DNA from 3 places in the Lacticaseibacillus zeae subsp. silagei genome. Region 1 is predicted to be linked to each of the others. Evidence: predicted binding sites of a transcription regulator. Region 1 holds the regulator's gene; each other region holds the start of a gene.

Evidence for each region. Region 1 encodes NrdR, which represses ribonucleotide reductase genes. Its sites were predicted from a motif close to ACACNATATATNGTGT; they were not measured.
Region 2: a site for NrdR is predicted at 1,809-1,824, ahead of nrdD (anaerobic ribonucleoside-triphosphate reductase). Genes of this name have one in related genera too.
Region 3: a site for NrdR is predicted at 1,872-1,887, ahead of nrdH (glutaredoxin-like protein NrdH). Genes of this name have one in related genera too.

Annotation. Positions count from the first base shown of each region.
Region 1 is NZ_CP132484.1:1,468,380-1,472,656, forward strand. Features, by position in the region: gene polA (DNA polymerase I) at 1-696, shown strand, start outside; gene mutM (bifunctional DNA-formamidopyrimidine glycosylase/DNA-(apurinic or apyrimidinic site) lyase) at 708-1,556, shown strand; gene coaE (dephospho-CoA kinase) at 1,553-2,155, shown strand; gene nrdR (transcriptional regulator NrdR) at 2,210-2,677, shown strand; gene LACZS1_RS06985 (replication initiation and membrane attachment family protein) at 2,746-4,095, shown strand; gene dnaI (primosomal protein DnaI) at 4,095-4,277, shown strand, end outside.
Region 2 is NZ_CP132484.1:219,489-223,765, forward strand. Features, by position in the region: gene LACZS1_RS01090 (hypothetical protein) at 982-1,467, shown strand; gene nrdD (anaerobic ribonucleoside-triphosphate reductase) at 1,941-4,124, shown strand.
Region 3 is NZ_CP132484.1:1,692,312-1,696,588, reverse strand. Features, by position in the region: gene LACZS1_RS08075 (hypothetical protein) at 1-76, opposite strand, end outside; gene LACZS1_RS08070 (helix-turn-helix domain-containing protein) at 187-1,638, opposite strand; gene nrdH (glutaredoxin-like protein NrdH) at 1,957-2,187, shown strand; gene nrdE (class 1b ribonucleoside-diphosphate reductase subunit alpha) at 2,257-4,277, shown strand, end outside.

The DNA.
Region 1 (4,277 bases):
TGGCAGATTTTCAGCTCGGACTATTCGCAAATCGAATTACGCGTGTTGTCCCATATTTCCGGTGACGAAAATATGCAACAAGCTTTTAAAAATGGCGTTGATATTCATGCCAACACTGCGATGAAAATTTTTGGCTTGGATTCACCGGATCAAGTCACGCCGGATATGCGTCGGCAGGCCAAGGCGACGAATTTTGGGATTGTCTACGGTATTAGTGATTATGGGTTAGCACAGAACATCGGGATTTCCCGCAAGCAAGCGAAAGCCTTTATCGATGGTTATTTCGAACAGTATCCCAAGGTTCATGATTACATGGCCAATATGGTTAAAAAGGCACGTGAAGACGGTTACGTCGAGACACTGTTCCATCGCCGCCGCTATTTGCCGCAAATTCATTCACGTAACTTTAATTTACGGAAATTTGCCGAGCGGACCGCGATGAACACGCCGATTCAAGGCAGTGCAGCGGACATTATCAAAGTTGCCATGATTCGCATGCAACAAGCATTAGCCGATGCCCATCTGCAAGCCAAAATGCTGTTGCAGGTTCACGATGAACTTATTTTTGAAGCCCCAACTGCGGAAATGGAGCAGCTTGGCAAGCTCGTGCCTAAAATCATGGACTCTGCCGTACAATTGGACGTGCCATTGAAAGTCGATAGCCACTACGGCCCGACTTGGTTTGATGCGAAATAAGGAGATCGGGAATGCCAGAGTTACCTGAAGTCGAAACGGTTCGCCGTTCATTATTGCCACTTATCAAAAGCAAACGGATCACCGCGATTAGTACGAATTGGGCGAAAATTCTGATTAATGGCTTACCGACTTTTCAAAAAGAGGTCGTGGGCGCTGCTGTCACCACGATTGATCGCCGCGGGAAATACCTGTTGATTCGGCTGAACAACGGCGAAACGATTGTCAGCCATTTACGCATGGAAGGCCGCTATTACGTTGTTAGTGATGCCCATACACCATTTGACAAGCACGATCATGTCACCTTTACGTTCCAGGATGGGAGCCAACTGCGCTACCGGGATTTACGCAAATTTGGCCGCATGCGCTTGATTCACACTGGTCAGGAACAATCAGTACCGGCGTTGGCAAAATTAGGGCCGGAGCCGACCCCTGCGACGTTTGACGAGGCGGCATTTGCCCAAAAACTAAAACGCCATCATAAAGCGATCAAGTCGGTTTTATTGGATCAAACCGTTGTTGCCGGCATCGGTAATATTTATGCAGACGAAGTTTTATGGCTCAGTCGCTTGAACCCGCTGCAGCCAGCTGATACGCTGACCAAAAAAGAAATCCACACTTTACATGATAATATTATCAAGGAGTTAGATGCGGCCATTGCTGCTGGCGGCACCAGCGCTCATACCTATGTTGATGCAGAAGGTAACCGCGGCTCTTTTCAAGATGCCTTGCATGTTTACGATCGGGAAGGGACGCCTTGTGATCGGTGCGGCACACTCATTGTTAAAATCAAAGTCGGCCAACGCGGCACCCACTATTGTCCCCACTGCCAACCTCTGCATCAAAGGAGGCGTCCGGCATGACCTATTTATTAGGCTTGACAGGTGGGATTGCATCGGGCAAATCAACGGTAAGCCGGGTTTTTAAAGCAGCTGGGTTTCCAGTCGTGGATGCAGATGTGATTGCCCGCCGGATTGTCGAACCCGGACGGCCAGCACTCGCCCGTATCGTTCAGGCGTTCGGGCCACAAGTGCTGCGCGAAGATGGTAAGCTTAACCGTGCCAAGCTTGGTGAGATTGTCTTTTCCCAACCGCGGCGTTTAGAGGCACTGAACCAAATTAATCGACCGTACTTGCGCGCGGCGATTAATCAAGCATTAGCCCAGGCAAAAGCCGGCGGTGCTGCGATTGTGATTGGTGACATTCCACTCCTTTACGAAGCCGATTATGTCGATGCATTCGATGGTGTTGCCGTGGTAACCGTTGATCCCAAGGTTCAGTTGGACCGGTTGATGGCCCGAGATGGTCTGACAGAAGCCGAAGCCAAGGAACGGATAGCATCACAGATACCTTTGGCGAAAAAAGCGGCTATGGCTGATTTTGTTATCGATAATAATGGGCGACCGGAAGCAACCATCGCCCAGGCAAAAGCCTTGATTCGTCAGCTGCAGCACCTATCATAAGCGGCGTGCGCGTGCTATAATAAGCTATCAAACTTTGATTAAGAAGGTGGAGTCGTGCAATGTCCCCATTGCCATCATAATAGTTCGCGGGTCGTTGATTCGCGTCCAACAGACGGCGGTCGGGCGATCCGACGCCGACGCGAATGCGAGAATTGCGGGTTTCGCTTCACGACTTTTGAACGAGTCGAGCAAACCCCGTTATTGGTAATTAAGAAAAACGGTACCAGAGAAGAGTTCAATCGTGAGAAGATTCTGAAAGGACTGATCCGGGCGGCAGAAAAACGACCGGTCACCATGGAGCAAATGCAAGGAATCGTTGACTCGGTTGAAAACCAATTGCGGGCGATTGGTGAAAATGAAGTTTCCAGTCAAGCCATTGGCGAGTATGTTATGTCCAAGCTAGCAGATGTTGACGACGTGGCTTATATTCGCTTCGCCAGTGTATATCGGCAGTTCAAAGATATGTCCGTCTTCATGCAAGAGCTTCAGGATATGATGAAGAAGGAAAAGACTAAGAAATAGTGATTGCGAAACAAACGGACCTGGGGCAGTTGTCTCAGGTCCGTTGTCTGAAAAGAGGTGAATTTGCGATGCAGCGTCCGGATACGTTTATGCCACAAGCAGGCTTTGTATTGACCAAGGCCGGTTATTTTAGCGACTTTGATGAAAAGATCGCCATCTCGCTTTATCAACCGCTCGTGGGGCCGATTGCCATGGCGCTTTATCTAAGTCTATGGCAGGAGGTCAAAGACCGCGCTTTGGTGACGGATCGGCGCCCACAACTCTGGCTGTTGGACTTGCTGGATATCGATATTGATCAACTTTTCGTGGCCCGCGTCAAACTGGAAGCAGTTGGCTTATTGCGGACCTATACGCAAGTTGATTCACTTGGACGCTATTATGCCTACGAGCTTTACCCGCCAGTGCGGCCGGATGCCTTTTTTAAAGACGATTTGTTGGGTTTACTGTTGTATGACAAGGTCGGTGAAAAGCGGTATGACGAATTGGTTGCGCAGTTCAGTCTGAAACCGGTTCGCCGCCCGGAATGGCAGGAGATCACAGCAAACTTTTTGGATGTGTTTCGCTTTGACCACAACCTAAGCGGGGAACCAAGTGCGGTGGTTGCGGCCAAAAAAGCAATGGATCAAAATCAGCCTCAGTTACCACGACTTGGTAATGGCGAAGGCTATGACTGGGAACTTCTGCAATCGCTGTTAGCCAACAGCAATATTCAGTCAGGTCAATTAGCTAAACATCAAGAGGCGTTGTATCAAATCGCTGGGTTTTACGGGATTCAACCGCCTGACTTTGCGCGGCTGATCAGTCGCGCAACCGATGTGATGACCGGTAAAATTGACTTGAATGCGCTTCGGCGGCTGGCTGAGCAAAGTTATACCCGTCAGCAGCCACAAACCAAGGCGCAACCAGTAGCAACCAAACCGCCAAAAGTGGCCAGTGCGGACGAGGCGCTGCTAAAAAGAGCGAAAAGTATGCCACCGCGCCAGTTTTTAACCGCAGCCAAACAGGCTAAGAATGACCGGATGTATCCAGCCAATAATGAATTGCGCGCGGTACAGAGCCTGAGTGAACGCAACGTTTTTGATGCGCCTACGATTAATATTTTGATTGATTATATTCTCCGAACAAATGACAGTATCAATCAAGCCTTGATGGATGCCATTGCCAACAGCTGGTTGAAGGCCAATGTGACGAGCCCGGAAGCAGCGTTGCAGCAAATTCATACGTTTGAAGAGCAAAAAGCCACCGGAAAAAGGCGTTTTCAAAGCCCAACCAAAGGCGTGCGGCAGGAGAAGCTGCCAGATTGGGCTAAGGAAGGCTATCAACCCAAGAAGAAAAAAGTCAGTGAGGCAGATCGTCAGACGTTGGCTGCTCAGCTGGAAAAGTTACGGCAACTCGGTGATAAGGGAGGGACGAAGTAATGGAAGATATGCGCAAACGCTTGGCAATGTTAATGGACTCTCGACAGTGGCGGGAGCGGTATTTTAAGATGGTCAAAGCAGCCTTGCAAGATCCTGATGTCCAGACCTTCCTTAAGCAACACGAGGCAGATTTGGCTGATGATGCGATTGATCGCGGCACGGCCAAAATATATGAATTTGTC
Region 2 (4,277 bases), 1.2 Mb from region 1:
CAGTGCAGCAGCTGTGTCATGATGGTTGTTTAAATGCTTTAGGCTTGGGTGTTGTTGCGTAACTGGCCCCAGACAAATGACTTCAAACGAAGGTCGTTTGTCTGGGGCTATTTTGTTTCCCAAAAGTATCTTAATAGTTGATTTTAATACGTCTAAGTTTACAGAGCCTCGATATACAGCGATGATGTGCGCCCATACAGTGAGAATAGAAGCCAGAAAAGAGGAGGCCAAATGGTAATCAATGCGGGGGGCTGTGATCAGCACTTATCGGAAACAGACAGGCATTACCCAGCAGGTTTTGGCAGATTTTATTGGTAGTTTGAAGGCGTTAGTTTCAACATGGGACCCAGGAGTTCCCCGAGCAAAAGGACATTAGAAACAACTCATGAAATACCTTTTTGCATATAAAAGAACATATTATGATGCTGCAAGATACCGCACAAAGACCGACTCGTATAGATCTACAAACGCAAAAAAACAAAATTAAAACTTACGAGAAATAAAATCCTGCGTTAAAATATAGCTATTAAAGGTGTGGGAGGAATGAGATGAAAAAGACTAAATCGGCGTGTATTCAACACAGATCTTGCATTTCCTTTTGAAAGAGGGTTATGACCATGAATATGCCATCAAGGCAATTATATGGAGAAGTAAAGAAACATAAGGAGTATCTAGAGGAAAATCATATAAACCATAAAATCCTCTCGTTAAAGCGAGGGGATGGCGGCTCAGTTATTCATTATATGGGGAATACAATACACCGATAGTTGGAAAGCATTCTGATTGATCTTTTAATTGACAATAGAAGAAAAACTTTGGTAGAATTAAGGAGTCAAACAGCGGACGGCGTAGAATTTTGATGCTTCTACGTTGTTTTTTTGTTTGTCGGATTTTCTACCAAAGCGTCTCGAATATCGGGAATCTTGTATTGTCTGAGCCGTTTTTCTATTGCACTTTTTGATTTTAGGAGGAACTATAAAGATGGATTTTTACATGAAATTACCACGTAACAAAAAAGAATTTGCACTATTTATGGGGATTGTCTCTGTAAATATTATCGCGCCGCTTATTACCTGTTTTGAGTCAGGATTTCACCTTTATGTGTGGCGAGACGTACTGACGATACTTCCGTTTATCTGGCTGAGTGTGATTGCTATTGTGCTTATTACTTATATACCGGCAGAAAAAATGACAGCTCTGATTGCGGCGAAAGACGACAGTTTCCGCTCTCATATTGTCGTGAATATTTTATGTACAGTATTGATGATGTCTGTTTTTCTGACTGTAATCGGAACATGGATTGGGACACGCGCTATCACCTTAGAACCGATACAGATGTTTTTCTATAAGTGGCCCAGAAACTTTGCTATTTCATTATTCGTTGAAATGTGTATCGCACAGCCGATTGCCAGATTTGCACTTTTACAACTGCATACAAGACTTGATGAAAAAAGACAGTTGGGATAATTAAAAAAATGTATAGACTGTTTGAATTCTGACTTTATTTATGCGCAAGCTGAGAAAGAAAATTGATCCGAAGCCTTTGAGCTTGTGATCCTGAATCCAGCCGGTGTGGGCTAACTTTCAGTTGATGGCGTTGAACGGTTTTGCCAAGCAGCATCAAATCAGGACCATCGCGGGCTTTAAAACGAGATGCGACCGGTTTGCAGGACGATGAATGATCGTCTTGCGGAACGGCCGCCTTTTTTGATGACACGATAAAGCCGCAGCTATGCGAGTTTGTTATGTTCTGAGATGGATGAGCCGTTTTTTTAAAAATCGATCGCTGGCAATCAAATGATGCAAAACCACTATATCATGTATAGTGTTGTGTCATTACCCACCAAATTTAGTAGTTTAGTGCTTTCTTTTGAAGAAAAATCCTGTATACTATATATATTGATGCAAGCGGAACAAGTCAGTGTACTGGGGGATTAGCCATGATTGAATTTTATACACAAATCAAGAAACGAGACGGGCGCATCGTTGATTTTGATGCGAGCAAGATTAGCACCGCGATTACAAAGGCGGCGGAGAGCGTGGCAGAGCTGTCACCCAGTGATGTGCTGACGATTGATCACTTGACGGATACGGTGACGGCTAAAATTCGCGATCGCTATCATGATGATGTTGAAATCGCCGAGGTTCAGACGGTGGTTGAGCAGACGCTGATTGCAGCCGAGAAGTATGACTGGGCCGAGGCGTATACGCAATATCGGCTGAAGCGGGATTTAGCGCGTAAGCAGAAGCAAGATGTCAATTACAATGTGGCGAAGCTTGTCAACCGCGACAAGAGCGTGGTGAACGAGAATGCCAATAAGGATAGCCGCGTGTTCTCGACCCAGCGCGATCTCACTGCCGGTGCTGTGGCCAAGGCAGTCGGGCTGAAAATGTTGCCGCCAGCTGTGGCCAATGCCCATCTGCGTGGCGATATTCATTGGCATGACCTTGATTACACCCCGTTTATGGCAGAAACCAACTGCTGCTTAATTGATTTTGACTACATGTTGAATCATGGCTTTTGCATCGGTAACGCCGAAGTGGAGCCGGCCCACTCGATTCAGGTGGCTGTGACTCAGATGACCCAGATTATCGCGAATGTGGCTTCCAGCCAATATGGCGGCTGCTCCAGTGATCGCACGGATCAGGTGCTGGCCCCGTTTGCCGAGAAAAATTATCAGAAACATCTAAAGGAATTCGGCGATGTGATTGATGATCCGGCCCAATTGAAAGCGTTGGCTGTGAAGCAGACCAAGAAGGATATTTATGATGCCTTGCAAACGTTGGAATATCAGGTCAACACCCTTTATTCGACGCAAGGACAGACGCCTTTTGTCACCGTTGGCTTTGGATTGGGCACCAGCTGGATCGAACGGGAAATTCAAAAGGATATTCTGAAAATTCGGATTCTTGGTCTGGGTAAGGAGCGCCGTACTGCGATTTTTCCGAAGCTGGTCTTCACGTTGAAGCGCGGATTGAATCTCAACCCGGAAGATCCTAACTATGACATCAAGCAGCTGGCTATTGAATGTGCCACCAAGCGGATGTACCCAGATGTCGTGTCATACGATACCATCAAGCGGCTGACCGGCTCATTCAAAGCGCCCATGGGTTGCCGCAGCTTCTTGCAAGGCTGGACCGATCCTAAGACCGGCAAGGAAGTCAACGCCGGTCGGATGAACCTTGGGGTGATCACGGTTAATCTGCCAAGGATTGCCATGGAGTCCAAAGGCGACAAGGACAAGTTCTGGAAGATTTTTGAAGAACGGATGCGCATCTGCAAGGAAGGTCTGTTGTATAAGATTGAGCGCACCAAACAAGCGACGCCGGAAAGTGCCCCGATTCTTTACAAGTACGGCGCATTTGGCAAGCGTTTGGCTGACACAGACAGCGTCGATGACCTATTCAAAAACGGCCGCGCCACGGTATCGCTTGGTTACATCGGCTTATACGAAGTCGGCACGGTTTTCTATGGTTCAGCATGGGAAAAGAATCCCGAAGCCAAGGCGTTTTCCGTTTCGATCGTTAAGGCGTTGGACGATCATTGCAAAGCATGGGAAAAGCAGTACGGCTATCATTTTTCGGTTTACGGCACACCGAGTGAGTCGCTCACCGATACCTTCTGCCGCGACGATACCAAGAAATTCGGGATCGTCAAAGACATTACGGACAAGGAATATTACACCAACAGCTTCCATTATGATGTCCGCAAATCACCGACCCCGTTTGAGAAACTCGATTTTGAAAAGGATTATCCGCAGTACAGTGCCGGTGGCTTCATCCACTACTGTGAGTACCCAAATCTGAAGCAGAACCCGAAAGCGCTTGAGGCAGTTTGGGACTATGCCTACGACAAGATCGGTTATCTCGGCACCAACACGCCGATCGATCAATGCTTCAAGTGCGGCTTCAAGGGTGAATTCACGGCGACCGCGAAAGGTTATGAATGCCCGGAATGCGGCAACCACGACCCGGCAACCTGCGATGTGGTCAAGCGCCTCTGCGGCTACCTCGGCAATCCAAACAAGCGGCCAATGGTTCATGGCCGTCAGGAAGAAATTATCCACCGAAAGAAACATATCTCGTTTAGCTTGAATCAGGTGGCTAATCGGCGGGAAAAGTAAGATGAAATAGTACTAGTAAATTAAAACGGCGATCGCGAGAAGTTTCCTGCGATCGCCGTTTTATGTTGGCTGAAATGAGACCTGCGACTTTTTATTTTATTTGACTGCGTGTAAAATGCAAAGCAATTAATTGTTATATTGAAGCGCTATTTT
Region 3 (4,277 bases), 220 kb from region 1:
GTTTATGGGCATAGTCCATCAGCGTGTCATTCATATCAACGACAGCGGCCTCGTCTGCTTTCTTGTCTCGTTTCATGCTAGCAGTCATCTCCTCATATATTAGTATGCACCTACGCCGGCCTTTCATCAACGGCAGCGGGGAAAGTCGCTTTTGCAGTCAACAGAGTGACACTCAGCGGTTTTTCCTTATTGATGAAGTTGCTGACGGGAGCGGAGAAAGAGTTCCTGATAAAGCGCGGACCAACTTTCAAATCGTTCACTAGCCAGATAAAAGACCGGAATGCCAGGCACGATCGATTCCTCACCCGGGGCCAAGGCTTGGGCCGAAATCACAAAGTCAGGATGTTGGTGGATGGTTACCAACCGAATAAATGCCGGGTGAATGAGGTTGAGCCGCACAGTTTCGTATAACGGCTGCGGCATCAACGGGTCCAATGCAACTTTCAGTTTATCAGCAACAGCACTTTCTGTCATGAATGGCCAAAGCAGCTGATAAAAGCCGTCGATAATTTCCTCAAGGGCATGATTTGTTGGTGCCTCACGCGCAAAAAATGCTTTAATCGCCTTGTCCAGCCGCGGATAAAACGCCCGCATCGGATGCGCGGTTTTAGCCAAATCAATATAGGCGCCGTCAGGAAAGATCTGTTCGCTGATTAAAATTTTTAATAAATTGCCGGCTAATGCCAGATCTGTGGTGATTGCCGAGGAAATACCGATCAAGTGGCGGCTAAGATCGGCGCGGATTTTTGCGACGGTTTGCCAAGCCAGCGTGTTGTGTGCGGCGTGGTAACCGACAATCCCCGCAGCCTCAAATTGCTGCTCCGTGTGCAATCGCGGAATACGCCACTGGCCGAGATACAGATAGAGCATTTCGGCTTTGGCAACTTCTGGCGGCAAATGGGCAAAGACATCTGGCAACTTTTCCGGCAACGCGGGCAGCGGCTTCAATTCAGAAAAGTTTAAAGTATTGACAATGGCGTGATCGGCCTGTAACCGATAGAGATTGATGTTAGCTGAAAATCTTAGTTGCTTGACTGAAAAATCCCGCTCGACTAATCCGGCGTCCTGTAAGGCTTGAACCAGCTGACGCGACTGAGGCAATATGTCTGCAAACAAAGGATTGTCAGCGTCAACCAATTGCCACAATAACTGGCGATAAACTTGACGAATTCGCGGCTCTGCGCCGACAAGTGCCAACGGCGTGAGATTAATGGTGACCCCTTTTTGGCGCAAGTACCCACGTAATACGGAAATTCGCCGAAAAAAAGCTGCTCGGGAGAAACCGGTTTCTTCTAATAATATGGGCAACGTTAGATCAGGTTGCATCAGCGTTTTGACCAGAAGTTTTCCGGGAAGCGATCGCCGAAACAAAAAGATTCGGTAACGAACGCGGCTAATCGAAGGCGGTGCCGTCATGTTGCCATCCCCTCTACGTAATAAAGGCGGTGCACCAGGATCAATGGCATGTAAATCCTCGGCGACTTTCGCCATTTGCCGTCGCAGTTGCCGGTAGCTTTCACCGCGGGCCATCGCTGCCGTTGCAATATTCATTTGCCGATTAGGCGCGTCTCGCAAATCGCCATAAAGCGCCAACCGCTCGCGTTCTTCGCGGTCTAGGAACAATTCTTCAAACGCCATGGTGACGACTTCCTTTCCAAATTTTTGCTATAGTATAGCAAAGAAGATCGGCAACCGGATAAATGATGCTTGTGCACTTGTCTCAGACGCGTGTTTCCTTAGCGGGCAGGCTTTTGCCGCATTAAGTCAGCCTATGATTGATTAACACTGGCGTCTGGCATGCATTCTTGCTATACTAAAAGTAAGCAAAAATCAAGTCGACACCATATGCTTTGGGGTATCAAAAAAATTAACCCCAAGATATGGTGTTTTTCATTGACATGTACCCCAATATTGAGTATTCTAAACTACATAAGATAACAAGAAAGGATGATACCTATGCGTAACATCACACTGTTCACGCGCAATGGCTGTCCACAATGCCGGATGACAAAGCGCTACCTCGATACCCACAAGATTCCATTTACGGAACACAACATCAACGAGGAACCTGAATACATCGATTACTTAAAGAAAAAGGGATTCCAGCAGGTTCCTGTTCTTGAAGCAGATGGGCTTGATTCATTCTCCGGGTTTCGACCGGATGCCTTGAAGCAACTGGCTGTCTGAACAGCCAGTTTTTTTATCGCATCGAACTTAACCGAATGAAGATAAATTGCAGTGAAAGCAGGGATTAGCATGTCATTAAAAACAATCAGTCCGGAAGAGGTTACTTATTACGCCCTTAACAACGAGATCAATATTCCCGTTAACGACCAGATTCCGCTCAATAAAGATAAGGAAGCATTACAGGCCTTTTTGACCGAAAATGTGGCGCCAAATACGATGAAGTTTTCGTCGCTACAAGAGCGCTTGAAGTATTTGGTTGACCATCATTATTATGAATCGGGATTTTTAGAAAAGTATCAGCCGGCCTTCCTGGAAAAGCTGGACCAGTTCTTGACGGCTCAGCATTTTCAGTTTAAGTCCTTCATGGCGGCTTATAAGTATTACGCTCAGTATGCGTTAAAGACCGACGATGGCACTCAGTATCTTGAAGATTACAAAGATCGGGTATTTGCCAACGCCCTCTTCTTTGCGGATGGTAATGAGCAGCTGGCGGTGGATCTGGCTGACGAGATGATCCATCAGCGGTATCAGCCGGCTACCCCTTCGTTCCTAAACGCTGGTCGGCAACGCCGTGGCGAATTGGTCTCCTGTTTTCTACTGCAAATTACCGACGACATGAATTCGATTGGCCGCGCGATTAACTCTGCCCTTGAGTTGTCACGAATTGGTGGCGGGGTCGGCCTGACACTATCGAACCTTCGTGAAGCCGGTGCGCCAATCAAAGGCATTGACGGTGCTGCAAGTGGCGTACTTCCGGTTATGAAGTTGTTGGAAGATTCTTTCTCCTACAGCAATCAGTTGGGCCAACGTCAAGGTGCCGGCGTGGTTTATTTGAATGTCTTCCATCCTGATATCATCAGTTTCCTGGGCGCTAAAAAGGAAAACGCAGATGAAAAGTATCGGGTAAAGACCCTTAGCCTCGGCGTCATTGTGCCTGATAAGTATTACGAGCTTATTAAGGACAATGCCGATATGTACCTCTTCTCCCCTTATTCGGTTGAACGAGCTTACGGCAAGCCATTTTCGTATGTGGATATCACCAAGGAATACGACAACATGGTGGCCAATCCGGACATTAAGAAATACAAGATTAAGGCCCGCGATCTGGAAAATGAAATTTCCAAATTACAGCAGGAATCTGGCTATCCTTACATCATCAACATTGACACTGCCAACAATGCGAGCCCGATCGATGGCAAAATCATCATGAGCAACCTGTGCTCGGAAATCATGCAGGTACAGGTACCATCCAAGCTCAACAACAAGCAGGAATATGAAGTCTTAGGGACAGATGTTTCCTGCAACCTGGGTAGCACGAATATTCCTAATTTGATGCACAGTCGCGACTTTGGTCACAGCGTTGAAGCCATGGTTCGGGCATTGACCTATGTCACTGATCATAGCAATATTGACGTTGTGCCGTCTGTTCAGCATGGGAATCACCTGGCACACAGCATTGGCCTTGGCGCGATGGGCTTGCACACGTACTTTGCTAAGAATCATATGTATTATGGTTCACCGGAAAGCCTTGATTTCACCAACATCTATTTCTTGTTGCTGAATTATTACACGTTAAAGGCATCCAACAAGATTGCCAAAGAACGTGGCGAAACATTCCATAATTTTGAAAACAGCAAGTACGCTGATGGCAGTTATTTTGACAAGTATATCCAACAATCATGGGCACCTAAGTACGACAAGGTGCGTGATTTGTTCAAGGATGTTCACATTCCGACCCAGGCGGACTGGGAAGCGCTCAAAGAGAGTGTGATGAAGGACGGCTTGTATCATCAAAACCGGATGGCTGTGGCTCCTAATGGCTCGATCAGCTATATTAATGATACCAGTGCCTCCTTGCAGCCAATTGTTAACCGGATTGAGGATCGCCAGGAAAAGAAGATCGGCACCATTTACTACCCGGCGCCTGGTTTGTCGAATGACACCATGCCTTACTATCAAAGTGCCTACGACATCGACATGCGTAAAGTCATTGATGTTTATGCCGCTGCCCAACAGCACGTTGATCAAGGAATGGCCATGACCCTGTTCATGCGCAGTACCATTCCTGCTGGCCTTTATCCGTGGAAAGA